One region of the Sphaerotilus montanus genome, then DNA from elsewhere that is predicted to be linked to it. Evidence: predicted binding sites of a transcription regulator. Region 1 holds the regulator's gene; the other holds the start of a gene.

What was found. The regulator HrcA, encoded in region 1, represses chaperone genes, less so after heat shock. The targets are predictions, from matches to a motif close to TTAGCACTCNNNNNNNNNGAGTGCTAA.
Region 2: groES (co-chaperone GroES) is a predicted target of HrcA. The motif match lies at 1,707-1,733, and genes of this name have one in related genera.

The regions. Positions count from the first base shown of each region.
Region 1 is NZ_JACCFH010000001.1:1,058,775-1,063,192, forward strand. Features, by position in the region: gene BDD16_RS04695 (hypothetical protein) at 1-98, shown strand, start outside; gene BDD16_RS04700 (hypothetical protein) at 106-1,059, shown strand; gene BDD16_RS04705 (hypothetical protein) at 1,136-1,360, shown strand; tRNA gene BDD16_RS04710 (tRNA-Ile) at 1,843-1,920, opposite strand; gene hrcA (heat-inducible transcriptional repressor HrcA) at 1,974-2,999, opposite strand; gene BDD16_RS04720 (NAD kinase) at 3,083-3,973, shown strand; gene recN (DNA repair protein RecN) at 3,973-4,418, shown strand, end outside.
Region 2 is NZ_JACCFH010000001.1:2,521,591-2,526,008, forward strand. Features, by position in the region: gene BDD16_RS11395 (O-acetylhomoserine aminocarboxypropyltransferase/cysteine synthase family protein) at 1-234, opposite strand, end outside; gene BDD16_RS11400 (DUF3422 family protein) at 257-1,591, opposite strand; gene groES (co-chaperone GroES) at 1,774-2,064, shown strand; gene groL (chaperonin GroEL) at 2,104-3,756, shown strand; gene BDD16_RS11415 (pilin) at 4,056-4,418, shown strand, end outside.

The DNA.
Region 1 (4,418 bases):
CTCGCTGCCGCGCCATTACCGCACCGAAGACCGCCGACAACTGGCGCCACCGCCGCCCGCCTGCCGTGCTGACGCCGACCCTTTCGGGCTGGTGCTGACCCACGCATGAACACCACACCGAAAGCAAACGCCATGACCGCTACCGCCAACACCATGAACGCCTACGTGACCGAAACCGAACTCCGCGACCTGCTGCAAGCCGGCCCGACGATTGAACAGTTCGAGGCAGTGATTCCGCGCCTGCCCTGCGACCTGCGCCAGTTCAGCGACCGCCTAGCCGACCTGCACGGCAATACCGAAGCAGAGGCCCGGCAAGCCATCCAGAAGGCTCTACAGGCCTGCGCCCGGCCCGGCTGCACTATCGGTGACGACTTCGCCGCGCTGATTGACCAGACGCTGACCGACCACGCCGCAGCACGCACGGGCACCTATGCCGAGGAACGCGCTTTCCTGCTGGAAGACCTGCGCGAAGCCGTGGCCGCTGACGATGAGGCGGGGCTGGCCGTGGCGCTGGGCATGGCGCCATTCAGCGCCAGCACCTACGCCGCCAGCCTGCGCACGCTGGCCGATGCGATGAACCCGGATGAGCTGGCAGACCCGGAGCGTGTGCAGGCTGCGCGAGTGCGTGCCCTGCGTGGTGCTGCTACCGGGCTGCTTGACGATGAGCTGATAGGCGCCATCCTGACCGCGCTGGATGCATGGGCCGTGCTGCACGCCGAGACACCGCACCAGAAGGCCATTCGAGAGGCTTTCAAGGAGGCCCGCACCCTCATGGACACGCTGGGGGAGGATGACCCGCGCACGCTGGATGCAGTCATCAAAGCCGTGAACCTGAAGGAACCCGGCTGCTGTAGCCGGATGCTGGCTGAGTGCGGAATTCAGATGCCGAAGCCTGACCGCTGCACCGATGACGGGGAACCGCTGTACAGCCTGGAGGCCATCGCCGCTGCACTGGACGCGGACCCGGACGACCTGGAAGAGCATGCCCGCGAACTGGAGGCGCTGGGTATCGGTGGCGTTGTGCGCGTGGCCGGCGACAACACGCACACGCTGCAATGAGCGACATCACCGCCCTCCTGACCGGCTGCGCGCTTGCGTGGTGGATTGTCGAAGCCATTGCCCAGGCGCTCGCACGATGACCGAAGCCGGCCGCCGTTGGAGTGAGATGGTCAACGCGCTGGCCGGCGAACCGCTGGCGCTGCCCGTCGTGAATGCCCCGTGTCGGCGCTTTGACCGAGAGGAAGAGGCCGAACGAATGGACGCGCTGCTAGAGCTGGTGTTCGGTGAGTCCACGCCGCAGCAGAGGAAGGAGCTACGGGCCGCCGCTGGCATCGGACGACGCAAGAGGGGAAGCGTCTGAGTTAACAGGCCGATACAGGCGAGCAGAGATGCAACACCCGTGTTGCGTCAGACGGTAAAAACGTAACCGCCAAGAGGCCAGCCGATGCGCTGGCCTTGTCGCTTCTGCTGGCGCTGAGGTTCACGCCCCGTGTATTTGCATCGGGAAACATGGCCCGGTACCGTGTTCCTAGCTGCCCTACCTGCTGGTAGGTCAAGTTCTCCCCTTGTCGGGGGAATGCCACGCCGAATCGAGCCGGCCCCTTTGCTACCAGCAGGTAGGAAACCCATGCCCCGACATGCGCCACCGTTCAGGGGAGCAGCTCCCCAAAACGGGGGAGCAGATGCCGACGCTGCTGGCGCTGCCTTCTGTGCTGCGATGCTGACGCGGTGAAAGCGCCACGCCGAAGGGCCACCGTGGAGAAGTGCGTACATGGACGCTTACATGGAAGCACCGCACCGACTGCGACAGACGCCGAACCGCGCCTAAGTCCTTGATTTGATTGGTAGGCCGCCCGTGAGTCGAACACGGCACCAACAGATTATGAGTCTGCTGCTCTAACCAACATGAGCTAGCGGCCCCCGGAAGAAGGACCGCAATTGTAGGGTCTTTTCATTTTCACCCTACGCCCACCCTACTTCTGGCTGAGCGCGTTGCCGACCAGCCGCGAGGTGATGTCGACGATCTGGATCATGCGGTCATAGGCCATGCGCGTCGGGCCGATCACGCCCAGCGTGCCGACCACCTGCCCGTCGACTTCATAGGGCGCCGACACCACCGACAGGTCCTCGATCGGCACCAGCCCGCTCTCGCCGCCGATGTAGATGCGCACGCCCTCGGCACGGCTCGATCCGTCGAGCAGGCGCATGAGCTGGGTCTTCTGCTCGAACAGGTCGAACATCTTGCGCAGCGAGCCGAGGTCGCTGCCGAAGTCGCTGACCTGCAGCAGCTTGCGCTCGCCCGAGACGACGACGCGGGCCGAGTCGTCGCTGGCGGCCTCGCTGCCGGCCTGCACCGCCGCCTGCATCAGCGTGGCGATCTCGCCGCGCAGGGCGTCGACCTCGTGCTTCAGCCCCTCGCGCACGTCCTCGATGCTGCGGCCGGCGTAGTGGGTATTGAGGTAGTTGGTGGCCTCGACCAGCTGGCTCTGGGTGTAGTCGTGCACCGTGAAGAGCACGCGGTTCTGCACGTCGCCGTCCGGCGAGACCAGGATCAGCAGCACGCGGCGTTCGCCCAGCCGCAAGAACTCCATGTGGCGGAACACGCTGGTCTTGCGCGGCGCGGTGATGACGCCGACGAAGCTCGACAGGTTGGACAGCAGGTGCGCCGCGCTGGCGATGACACGCTTGGGCTGGTCGGGCTGCAGCGGCTCGATCAGCGGCGCCATCGAGGAATCCTCGAAGCGCTGCGCCGGGCGCGAGGTGAGCATCGTGTCGACGAAGACACGGTAGCCGCGTGCGGTGGGGATGCGGCCAGCCGAGGTGTGCGGGCTGGCGATGAGTCCGAGTTCCTCCAGATCGGCCATCACGTTGCGGATCGTGGCAGGCGACAGCTCCAGCCCCGAGGTCTTCGACAGCGTGCGCGACCCCACGGGCTGCCCATCGGCGATATAGCGCTCGACGAGCGTCTTCAACAGCATCTTCGCGCGGTCATCCATCATGCAACCGATTGTAGAGTTCGCCGGAGTACCCGGGTGGGTTCAGCCCGCGGGGAACTGTCAAACGCCTGTGGTGTAATTTCTGCATGACCAGCCGATTCCGACACGCCGCGCTCATCGGCAAGTACCAGGCCCAGGGCATGCGCCCGCTGCTGGAAGAGATCGCCCACCTGCTCACCCGGCGTGGGCTGGAGGTGTCGATCGAGGTGGACACCGCATTGAACACCGGCCTGACCGGCTATCCGATGCTCACCCCCGACGAGCTGGGCCAGCACTGTGACCTGGCCATCGTGGTCGGCGGCGACGGCACCATGCTCGGCATCGCGCGGACGCTGGCGCGTTACGGTGTGCCGATGGTGGGCATCAACCAGGGCCGGCTGGGCTTCATCACCGACATCCCCGTGGCCCGCGTGACGCAGGCGCTGCGCGCGATGCTGGCCGGTGACTACGAGGAGGAACACCGCGCCATGCTCGACGGCCGCGTGGTGCGCGGCGGCGAGGCGATCTACACGGCGGTGGCGATGAACGACGTGGTGCTGCGCAGCGGCACGACCTCGATGCTGGAGCTGCGCGTCGAGGTGGACGGCCAGTTCGTCGCCAACTTCCGCGCCGACGGGCTGATCGTGTCCTCGCCGACCGGCTCGACCGCGTATGCGCTGTCGGCGGGCGGGCCGATCCTGCACCCGGGCGTGGCCGGCTGGCTGATGGTGCCGATCGCGCCGCACATGCTCTCCAACCGGCCGATCGTGCTGCCCGACGCGGGCGAGATCAGCATCGAGATCGTCTCGGCGCGCGAGCCCTCGGTGAACTTCGACATGCAGTCGCTGGCCAGCCTGCTGCACGGCGACAAGATCCTCGTGAAACGCTCGGAACACCGCGTGCGCTTCCTGCACCCGCGCGGCTGGAACTACTACGCCACGCTGCGCCACAAGCTGCACTGGAACGAAGGCGTCGTGCCCGGCGACGGAGGCCACTGATGCTGCGACGGCTGTCCCTGCGCCACTTCGTGATCGTCAGCCGGCTGGAAGTGGAGTTTCAACCCGGCTTCGCCGTGCTGACCGGCGAGACGGGCGCCGGCAAGTCCATCCTGATCGATGCGCTGCAACTGGCGCTCGGCGGCCGGGGCGATGCCGGCGTGGTCCGCGAAGGCGAGACGCGGGCCGAGATCAGCGCCGAGTTCGAGCCGATTCCCGCCGTGCTGACCGCGTGGCTGGACGAAGCTGGCTTCGAGGCCCAGGACGACGCGCCGACCACCCTGCTGCTGCGCCGCACGGTGGACGCGCAGGGCAAGAGCCGCGCCTGGATCAACGGCAGCGCGGCGACGGTCGGCCAGCTCAAGGAGGTCGGCGAACACCTGGTGGACATCCACGGCCAGCACGCCTGGCAGAGCCTGACCCGGCCGGCCTCGGTGCGTGCGCTGCT
Region 2 (4,418 bases), 1.5 Mb from region 1:
CGCCAGCGCCGCGAGGCCGCCTTCGAGCGCCGCGACCCGTGCTTCCAGCACGGATTGCGTCGGATTCATGATCCGGGTGTAGATGTTCCCGGCCACTTTCAGGTCGAACAGGTCCGCGCCGTGCTGCGCGTTGTCGAAGGCGTAGGCGACCGTCTGGTAGATCGGCACCGCGGCGGCCTTGGTGGTCGGGTCGGGGCTGTAGCCGGCGTGGACGGCGAGGGTTTCGAGCTTCATCGGGGGGCTCCTGTCGGTGGGGTCAGTGTTCTTGTTCGGCGTGCAGGCGTTTGTGGATGCGCTGGGTCGTGGTCCAGACCGCCCACAGCACCAGCGGAATCATCGCACCGGCGAACAGGTCCGGGTTCACGGGAACACCCGCAACCTTCGCTGCCTTCGCGCCGTAGTACAGCAGGCTCATCACGTAGTACGAGATCGCCGCGATCGACAGCCCTTCCACGGTCGATTGCAGGCGCAACTGCAGCTCCTGCCCGCGCGTGAGCTGGGCCAGCAGCTGCTGGTTCTGCGTCTCGGTGGCGATGTCCACCCGCGTGCGCAGCAGGCCGCTGGTGCGCTCGATGCGTTGTGACAGCGCAGCCAGCCGCTGCGCCGTGGCGGCCACCGTCGCGATGGCGGGCGTGAGCCGGCGCTGCATGAACTCGCCGATGCCCTGCGTGCCGGAGATGGGCTTCTCGCGCAGCTCGGCGATGCGCTGGCCGACGATGGCGTGGTAGGCCTGCGTGGCGGAGAAGCGGTACTGGTGCACCGCGGTGGCGCGCTCGACCTTGGCCGCCAGCGCCACCAGCGTGTCGAGCAGTTCCTGGTCGGTGGCCTGCTTGTTCTCCAGCCGGGCGGTGATGTCGGCCAGCGCCGCCTCGGCCTCGCCCAGCACCGGCGCCAGCGACTTGGCCGCCGGCAGGCCGCGCAGCGCCATCAGGCGGTAGGTCTCCAGCTCCAGCAGGCGCTGCGAGATGCGGCCGGCACGGGTCTCGGTGGTGCTGGCCGGCGCGATCACCAGCATGTGCTCGAAGCCGCTGTCGCGCAGCCGGAAGGCTGTCACCGCGATCGAGTGGCCATAGGTGCCCATGATCGAGGCCACCACGCTGCGTCCGCCCAGCCACTGCTGGCCCAGGCGTGCGGTCGCCGGGGCGTTCGAGATGTCGCCGATCACCATGGCGAGCTTGATGGCGGCCACCGTGCGGCCGGGGATGGCGCGCAGCCAGTCCGCATCGACCGCCAGCGTGTCCAGCGCGGGCGACTCCGGCGCATCCAGACCGGCGCCCTCGGGCAGTGCCTGGACGATGGAGTAGCGGGTGAACTCGCTGTGGCGCTCCCACTTGAGGGTGCAGTTGCCCAGGCGGATCCGCAGGAAGCTGCTGCTCAGATCCGCCAGCCGCAGACCATCCTGGCCGGGCAGGCGCTTCAGATGTGCCCACTCGTCTTCCCGGCGCACCCCGTCGTTCAGGACCGCGACATAGACCACCAGTGCCGGCAGCCGGATGCGGGCCGTTGGCCGTGCATGGACCTCGTTGTGCAGGATTGCGCGGAGATCATCGTCCGGGGGCAGGGCGGTTCGGGCGTCGGGCAGGGTGTTCATGGGCATGTCGGGCGGGGAGCACGGAGAGGCAGGCCGGGAGCAGCCCCAGAAGATTAGCGGTTTCTCTGCGGGGCTCCTCTTGAAAGCGCCGGGAGCGTTCCTATAATCAGTCCTGTTAGCACTCGCCACCGGTGAGTGCTAGTGACCCACCCACTGAATTCGTTCTGTATCTAGGAGATGCAATGAAACTTCGTCCTCTGCACGACCGCGTCATCGTCAAGCGTCTGGAACAAGAAACCAAGACCGCCTCGGGCATCGTGATCCCCGACAACGCCGCAGAGAAGCCCGACCAGGGTGAAGTGCTGGCCGTCGGCCCGGGCAAGCGCAACGACAAGGGCGACTTCATCGCCCTGAACGTTGCCGTGGGCGATCGCGTCCTGTTCGGCAAGTACAGCGGCCAGTCGGTCAAGGTTGATGGCGACGAACTGCTCGTGATGCGCGAAGAAGACCTCTTCGCCGTCGTCGGCAAGTAATCCCGTCCCTTCATTCATTCAAGATTCCGGAGTCAGAACATGGCAGCTAAAGACGTTATTTTTGGTGCAGACGCCCGTCACCGCATGGTTGAAGGCGTGAACATCCTGGCCAACGCGGTCAAGGTCACGCTGGGCCCGAAGGGACGCAACGTCGTTCTGGAGCGCTCGTTCGGCGCCCCGACCGTGACCAAGGACGGTGTCTCGGTCGCCAAGGAAGTCGAACTGAAGGACAAGCTGCAGAACATGGGCGCGCAGATGGTCAAGGAAGTCGCTTCCAAGACCTCCGACAACGCCGGTGACGGCACCACCACCGCCACCGTGCTGGCGCAAGCCATCGTGCGCGAAGGCATGAAGTACGTGGCCGCCGGCATGAACCCGATGGACCTGAAGCGCGGCATCGACAAGGCGGTCACCGCCCTGGTTGCCCAGCTGAAGGCCGCTTCGAAGGCCACGACGACCACCAAGGAAATCAGCCAGGTCGGCTCGATCTCCGCCAACAGCGATTCGTCGATCGGCGAGATCATCGCCAAGGCGATGGACAAGGTCGGCAAGGAAGGCGTCATCACCGTCGAAGACGGCAAGTCGCTGGACAACGAACTCGACATCGTCGAGGGCATGCAGTTCGACCGCGGCTACCTGTCGCCGTACTTCATCAACAACCCGGAAAAGCAGTCGGCGATCCTGGACAACCCCTTCGTGCTGCTGTACGACAAGAAGGTGTCCAACATCCGTGACCTGCTGCCGACGCTGGAGCAAGTCGCCAAGGCTGGTCGCCCGCTGCTGATCGTCGCTGAAGACGTGGACGGCGAAGCGCTGGCCACGCTGGTGGTGAACACCATCCGCGGCATCCTGAAGGTCGTGGCTGTCAAGGCTCCGGGCTTCGGCGACCGCCGCAAGGCCATGCTGGAAGACATCGCCATCCTGACGGGCGGCAAGGTCATCGCCGAAGAAGTCGGCATGTCGCTGGACAAGGTCACGCTGGCCGATCTGGGCCAGGCCAAGCGCGTCGAAGTGGGCAAGGAAAACACCATCATCATCGATGGCGCCGGTACCGCCGACATCATCGAAGCGCGCGTCAAGCAGATCCGCATCCAGATCGAAGAAGCGTCGAGCGACTACGACCGCGAGAAGCTGCAAGAGCGCGTGGCCAAGCTGGCCGGCGGTGTGGCCGTCATCAAGGTCGGTGCTGCCACCGAAGTCGAGATGAAGGAAAAGAAGGCCCGTGTCGAAGACGCGCTGCACGCGACCCGTGCCGCCGTCGAAGAAGGCATCGTGGCTGGCGGCGGCGTGGCCCTGCTGCGTGCGCGTCAGGCTGCTGGCGTCATCGCCGGTGACAACGCGGACCAGGACGCCGGCATCAAGCTGGTCCTGAAGGCCATCGAAGCCCCGCTGCGCGAAATCGTGGCCAACGCCGGTGGCGAGCCGAGCGTGGTCGTGAACGCCATCCTGGCTGGTTCGGGCAACTACGGCTTCAACGCCGCCAACGACACCTATGGCGACATGATCGACATGGGCATCCTGGACCCGACGAAGGTCACCCGCACCGCGCTGCAGAACGCCGCGTCGGTCGCATCGCTGATGCTGACCACCGAGTGCATGATCGCTGAAGCACCGAAGGACGAGTCCGGTGCTGGCGGCATGGGCGGCGGCGGCATGGGCGGCATGGGCGACATGGGCGGCATGGGCATGTAATGTCCGCTGCCTGAGCAACGCTCAGCGCACAAGCGAAAAGGGCCGCAGCGATGCGGCCCTTTTTTTGTCTGGTCTGGTTCGGTCTGTCGAAGGGCTGGTTACCCCCGCAAACAAGGGTGACGTGTCCTGTTCAGCGCACCTGCAAAGTGACATTTTTTGGCAGTGACCGGCTTGCCAAGCACCGATTCCTGTCGTTCCAACCGGGCAGCAGCGGGCGATTCAGGGCGTTTCTGCGTGATTCCAGGCTGGCACGGCCCCTGCACTGCAGAAATATCTCCACCCCCATTGCAGGAAGCAACATGAAGCGAGTTCAACAAGGTTTCACGCTGATCGAACTGATGATCGTCGTGGCGATCATCGGCATCCTGGCCGCCGTCGCGCTGCCGGCGTATCAGGACTACACGGTCCGGGCCAAGGTTTCAGAAGTTGTGCTGGCTGCTTCGTCGTGCCGTACAAGCATTACCGAGGCGGTCCAGTCATCAAACGTCGCAGATGTGTCCGCTGTGCTGCCAACGAGCTGTAGCGTGACCGCTACCAAGTTCGTGACAAGCGTGGCGGTCGATGCGAACGGTGTCGTCACCGTTGTTGCTAACCACAGCAATCTCAATCAGTTGACTTCGACGACGAACGCGCTGACGCTGGTCCCGATCCAGAGCAGCACG